Linked DNA regions of Sphaerisporangium rubeum. The protein of the gene in region 2 interacts with the protein of the main gene of each other region in a pairwise test. Links are inferred from orthologs where the notes say so. Each region holds a gene or a part of one and is shown on either strand. Other genes may lie near its edges.

The links.
Region 1: the proteins of ndk (region 2) and BJ992_RS08205 interact in binary tests that used the Escherichia coli proteins (3 or more experiments, as listed by UniProt). The link is inferred for Sphaerisporangium rubeum from one-to-one orthologs.

The regions. Positions count from the first base shown.
Region 1 is NZ_JACHIU010000001.1:1,929,783-1,932,828, reverse strand. Bases 139-2,870 are described here. They hold BJ992_RS08205 (uracil-DNA glycosylase), read left to right. Parts: upstream 139-1,031; coding sequence 1,032-1,709; downstream 1,710-2,870. Other genes in these bases: pgm (phosphoglucomutase (alpha-D-glucose-1,6-bisphosphate-dependent)), read left to right, coding at 1,791-2,870; BJ992_RS08210 (carbohydrate ABC transporter permease), read left to right, coding at 139-937. In the rest of the region: BJ992_RS08215 (ABC transporter permease subunit), read left to right, coding at 1-41; more of BJ992_RS08210, read left to right, coding at 38-138; more of pgm, read left to right, coding at 2,871-3,046. UniProt on the Escherichia coli protein: Excises uracil residues from the DNA which can arise as a result of misincorporation of dUMP residues by DNA polymerase or due to deamination of cytosine.
Region 2 is NZ_JACHIU010000001.1:2,166,795-2,169,876, forward strand. The notes cover bases 148-2,915. They hold ndk (nucleoside-diphosphate kinase), read left to right. Parts: upstream 148-1,210; coding sequence 1,211-1,621; downstream 1,622-2,915. Other genes in these bases: BJ992_RS09280 (hypothetical protein), read left to right, coding at 148-1,138; BJ992_RS09290 (rod shape-determining protein), read left to right, coding at 1,962-2,915. In the rest of the region: more of BJ992_RS09280, read left to right, coding at 1-147; more of BJ992_RS09290, read left to right, coding at 2,916-2,993; rod shape-determining protein MreC, read left to right, coding at 3,022-3,082. UniProt on the Escherichia coli protein: Major role in the synthesis of nucleoside triphosphates other than ATP. The ATP gamma phosphate is transferred to the NDP beta phosphate via a ping-pong mechanism, using a phosphorylated active-site intermediate.

The DNA.
Region 1 (3,046 bases), 240 kb from region 2 along the record:
TGGCGCTCAACATCCGGCGGTTCCGTAGGGAGCAGACATGACCACGATGACCGCCACCCGGCCCGACTCCGGCGCCGCAGGCGCGGTGCGGCGCGGCGCGCTCGGCAGGGTCGTGGACCGGCTCGGCGGCGGCGTCGTGCAGGTCGTGCTGATCGTGCTGGCGCTGTTCTGGCTGGTGCCGACGCTCGGGCTGCTCGTCGTGTCGCTGCGTGGCGACGCCGACAACAACTCCACCGGCTGGTGGACGATCCTCACCAAGCCGGCGCAGCTCACGCTGGAGAACTACTCCAACATCCTGGCCAGCGGTTTCACCGCTTCTTTCTGGAACACCGTGGCGATCACGGTGCCGGCGACCGTCCTGGTCATCGGCATCGCCGCCATGGCGGGGTACGCGTTCGCGTGGATGGAGTTCCCCGGACGTGACGCGTTGTTCCTGGTCGTGGTGGCGCTGCTGGTGGTGCCGATCCAGATCGCGCTGATCCCCATCGCCAAGCTGTACGGCACGCTCGGGATCTTCGGCTCCATCCCCGGCGTGGTGCTGTTCCACGTGGCGTTCGGGTTGCCGTTCGCCATCTTCCTGCTGCGCAACTTCTTCACCGGCATTCCGCGCGAGCTGCTCGAAGCGGCGCGCATGGACGGCGCGAGCGAGTGGAAGATCTTCGCGACGGTGGTGTTCCCGCTGGCCAAGCCGGCCATCGCCTCGCTCGGGATCTTCCAGTTCCTGTGGGTGTGGAACGACCTGCTGGTGGCCCTGGTGTTCGCCGACAGCGACGCGCAGCCGATGACCAAGGCACTTCAGTCACAGATGCGGCAGTTCGGAACCAACGTCGACATCCTCGCGCCAGGTGCGTTTCTGTCGCTGATCATCCCGTTGGTGCTGTTCTTCGCCTTCCAGCGCTACTTCGTCCAGGGTCTGCTCGCGGGCTCGGTGAAGTAGCACCTCAGACCGGGTGCCCGTCTCGCGGGGGCAGGCGGGTACCCGGCTCAGGCGTTCGTGCTCGGCTGTCGGAGCGCGCGGCTAAGATCCCGGCATGACCGGACGTCCATTACACGAAGTAGTCGAACCAGGGTGGGCCACCGCTCTGGCACCCGTCGCAGAGCGCATCGCCGCGCTCGGCGACTTCCTGCGTCAGGAGATCGCCGACGGCCGGCGCTACCTCCCGGCGGGTGAACACGTGCTGCGGGCTTTCCAGCAGCCGTTCGACCAGGTCCGGGTGCTCATCGTCGGCCAGGACCCCTACCCGACGCCTGGCCACCCCGTGGGGCTCAGCTTCTCCGTCGCACCGGACGTACGGCCGCTTCCCGGAAGTCTGGTGAACATCTTCAAGGAGCTGAACACCGACCTCGGGCTGCCGAAGCCGTCCAACGGCGACCTCACGCCGTGGGCCGAGCAAGGCGTCCTGCTGCTCAACCGCGTGCTGACCGTCGCACCCGGCAAGCCCGCGTCCCACCGGGGCAAGGGGTGGGAGGAGGTCACCGAGCAGGCCATTCACGCGCTCGTGGCCCGTGGCACGCCGATGGTCGCCATCCTGTGGGGCCGGGACGCGCGGTCGCTGAAGCCGATGCTCAAGCAGGTGCCGTGCGTGGAGTCGGCGCACCCGTCGCCGCTGTCCGCGCGCAACGGGTTCTTCGGCAGCAGGCCGTTCAGCAGGGCCAACGCGCTGCTGGAGGAGCAGGGGGCCGCGCCGGTCGAGTGGAAGCTACCCTGACGCACCGCGTCGCGGCGGTCACCTTTATCATCCGAATGATGCGGTGACCGCCGGGGTAGTGCCCGTTCGACCGGAAAATGCGTGGACGAGGAGTTCGTCGTGGCCCACGAGCGTGCCGGAACGCCGGCGCAGCCATCCGACCTGGTGGACGTACCCCGTCTGGTGACGGCGTACTACGCGCTGCACCCCGACCCCGCCGCACCCGGTGAGCGGGTCGCGTTCGGCACCTCGGGCCACCGGGGGTCGTCGCTCAGGACGGCCTTCAACGAGGACCACATCCTCGCCACCAGCCAGGCCATCTGCGAGTACCGCACGCGGCAGGGGGTGGACGGGCCGCTGTTCCTCGGGGTGGACACCCACGCGCTGTCGGAGCCCGCGCGGGTCACCGCGCTCGAAGTGTTCGCGGCCAACGACGTGACCGTCCTCGTCGACTCGCGCGACGGCTACACGCCGACCCCCGCCGTGTCACACGCCATCCTCACCTACAACCAGGGCCGCACCACCGGGCTCGCGGACGGCGTCGTCATCACGCCGTCGCACAACCCGCCGGGGGACGGCGGGTACAAGTACAACCCGCCGAACGGCGGGCCCGCCGAGACCGGGGCCACCTCCTGGATCCAGGACCGCGCCAACGAGCTGATCGCCGACGGCCTCAAGGAGGTCAGGCGCGTGCCGTACGCGCGCGCGATCGCCGCCGAGACCACCGGCAGGTACGACTTCCTCGGTCACTACGTCGACGATCTGCCGTCGGTGCTCGACCTGGACGCCGTGCGCGACGCCGGGGTGCGCGTCGGCGCCGACCCGCTCGGCGGGGCCAGTGTGGCGTACTGGGGGGCCATCGCCGAGCGGCACCGGCTGGACCTCACCGTGGTCAACCCCGTGGTGGACCCCACGTGGCGGTTCATGACGCTCGACTGGGACGGCAAGATCCGCATGGACTGCTCGTCGCCGCACGCGATGGCGTCCCTGATCGCCGGCCGCGAGGCGTTCCAGGTGTCCACCGGCAACGACGCCGACGCCGACCGGCACGGCGTCGTCACCCCCGACGGGGGGCTGATGAACCCCAACCACTACCTGGCCGTCGCCATCTCCTACCTGTGGGCCCACCGGCCCGAGTGGCCCGCAGGCGCGCAGGTCGGCAAGACCATGGTGAGCAGCTCGATGATCGACCGGGTGGCCGCCGACCTCGGCCGTGACCTGTACGAGGTCCCGGTCGGTTTCAAGTGGTTCGTCCCCGGCCTGCTCGACGGCACCCTCGGCTTCGGCGGCGAGGAGAGCGCAGGCGCGTCGTTCCTGCGCCGCGACGGCTCGGTGTGGACCACCGACAAGGACGGCAT
Region 2 (3,082 bases):
GAGGGCTCTGGTGCTCACGGCCGGGCCGTCGGCGGGGGTCGCGGCGCTGGCGGTCGGCACGACCTTCAACTGGCCGTCCGAGCTGATCCTGGTGGCGGCCGCCGTCGCCGTCGTCTCGCTGCCCGCCATGGCGTGCGTACGGCAGGCCGGGGGCTCCGAGGAGCGCATGGCCGCTCTTGTCATGATCGCCGTCGGCCTGGTCGTGCTGCCCACCGCGGCCCAGGTGACCTACGTCGAGCTCGGTGGTCTCGGCGGGCCGGGGCTGTCCGGGCTGTGGGCCGCGTTCGCCTTGGCCGCGCTCGCGGCGTTCGCCGCCGCCTTTGCCGCTGTCCGCTTCATCACGGCACGCTCCCGTGTCGCCGTCACGTCGACCGGCGCGGTCGATCCGTCCGCGAAGTTTCCCGGCCCCGCGGCGCTCGAAGGCGCCGCCGCGGCGCGGTCGTCCGCGAGCGGGCCGTCACACCGGGATGTCGGTGACGACCCGGTGCCGCTGGACGGCACGGCGTCCGGCCTCGGAGCCGATGGCGGCGCGCAGAGCCGTGCGGTGGACGGGCCGGTGGCGAGGCTCGTGGCGGCCGGGCTGGTCGCGGTGGTCGCCGGGTTGTGCGGCATACGGCTGCTCGTGCCGTCGGCGACCGGGCTCCCGCTGGTCGTGCCGCTGGTGCTGCTGGCCGCCGGGGCCGCGGTCGCGGTGAGTGCCGCCGTGCTGCTCGCGGGCCCTCATGCGGGGCTGTTCGGCCTGTCGTTGTGCTTCCCCGCCGTGCTCAGTGGCTTCCTGCTCGGCACCGGCATCCAGGTGGGGTGGCTGCGCGCGATCAGCGCCTCCGGCACGGTCACGTCCCAGGCCATGGTGGACGGTTTCGTCGGCGCCTTGCACGTCTGGGCTCTGGTCGCGGGTTTCGTCGTCGTGGCCATCCTGGTGCTCGGCGCTCTTCTGCGCCGCCGCGACCCGGCCCCCCGGCCGGCGCCTCCGTCCCCGGACCCCATCCCCTCCTCCACCGCCGGCGCGCACATCGCGCGCGCCGGGGACACGGTCGCGTTCCCGGCCGTCCCTCCCGGTTCGTCGCCTGCCGGCGGGGAGGACCCGCACGCAGACCCTCGTGGACATGAGGATGGGGTAGGCGGCGGGGGCCGGTAGGCTGCGGGCAGGCTTCCCCTTTCGCCGTGGGCCCCTGCCGGGGTGGCGATCAGTTGACTTAAGGAGATTCTCGTGTCCGAGCGCACGCTTGTCCTGATCAAGCCCGACGGTGTCCGCCGTGGGCTCATCGGGGACGTGATCGCCCGAGTCGAGCGCAAGGGCCTCAAGGTCGTCGCCCTGGAGCTGCGCACACTGGACGCGGAGACCGCCAAGGCGCACTACGCCGAGCACTCCGAGAGGCCGTTCTTCGGGGAGCTCGTGTCGTTCATCACCTCCGGCCCGCTGGTGGCCCTGGTCCTGGAGGGCCCGCGCGCGATCGAGGCGTTCCGTGCGCTGGCCGGGGCCACCGACCCGGTGAAGTCCGCTCCCGGCACCATCCGCGGCGACCACGCGCTGGAGATCGGCGAGAACGTCGTCCACGGCTCCGACTCGCCCGAGTCCGCCGCGCGCGAGATCAAGATCTTCTTTCCGGACCGCTTCTGAGCGATTCCACGACGGCCCCGGTGTGCTGACGCACCCGGGGCCGCGTGCTGTGTTCGCCCGGCCTTCCAGGCGTCGTGGGGCTTCGCCGGCACGGTGTTCGTCCGGTCGTCCCGGGGTGGCGTGACACGGTGACGCCAGCGGGAGACGGCGGCGTTTTCGCTGGTGGAGGCGGGGAAGCGATCGTTCAGGGCCCGGTTGTGCGGGTGGGTTTGAGTGTCGGGTGGGGCAAGATTTTCCCCGGGCTGGCGGCTCGTTGCCCTCAGGAGTGGGTACGTCACGTTACGATTCGAATGCGAATCGTAATCTCTCGCGACTCACCTGAAGGAAGGTTTCCTTCCCCATGGGCAGCAAGCTGGCGTTCCTCGGCCGTGACATGGCCGTCGACCTGGGCACGGCCAACACGTTGGTCTACGTGCGCGGGCGCGGCATCGTGCTCAACGAGCCGTCGGTGGTGGCCATCAACACCACCACGGGCAAGATCGTCGCGGTTGGCATCGAGGCCAAGAGGATGATTGGCCGGACGCCTGGGAACATCGTGGCGATCCGTCCGCTCAAGGACGGCGTGATCGCCGACTTCGACGTGACCGAGCGCATGCTGCGCTATTTCATCCAGCGGGTGCACAAGCGGCGTCACTTCGCGAAGCCTCGCATCATCGTGGCGGTGCCGAGCGGCATCACCGGCGTGGAGCAGCGCGCGGTGAAGGAAGCCGGTTACCAGGCGGGTGCGCGGCGGGTGTACATCATCGAGGAGCCGATGGCGGCGGCGATCGGCGCGCGGCTGCCGGTGCACGAGCCGACGGGCAACATGGTGGTCGACATCGGCGGCGGCACCACCGAGGTGGCGATCATCTCGATGGGTGGCATCGTGACCAGCCAGTCCATCAGGGTGGGTGGTGACGAGCTGGACCACGCGATCATGGCGTTCGCCAAGAAGGAGTACTCCCTGATGCTCGGGGAGCGCACCGCCGAGGAAATCAAGATCGCCATCGGCTCGGCGTGCTCCACCGGTGACGACCGCCACGCCGAGATCCGGGGCCGTGACCTCGTCAGCGGCCTGCCGAAGACCGTGGTGGTCTCGGCGGACGAGATCCGCCGCGCCACCGAGGAGCCGCTCAAGCTGATCATCGACGCGGTGAAGACCACTTTGGACAAGTGTCCTCCCGAGCTGTCCGGCGACCTGATGGACCGAGGTGTCGCGCTGACCGGCGGCGGTGCGCTGCTGCGCGGCATGGACGACCGTCTGCGTGACGAGACCGGCATGCCGATCCATCTGGTGGAGAACGCTCTGGACTCGGTGGCGCTCGGCTCGGGCAAGTGTGTCGAGGAGTTCGAGGTGCTGCAGCAGGTGCTGGTGCCGGAACCGAGACATTGACCGGCGCGCCGAGGAAGCGACGACCCCGATGAGGGACACCCGCCGTGCGCGGACCACCCTTGGCCTGCTGCTGGCCGCGTCACTCGTCC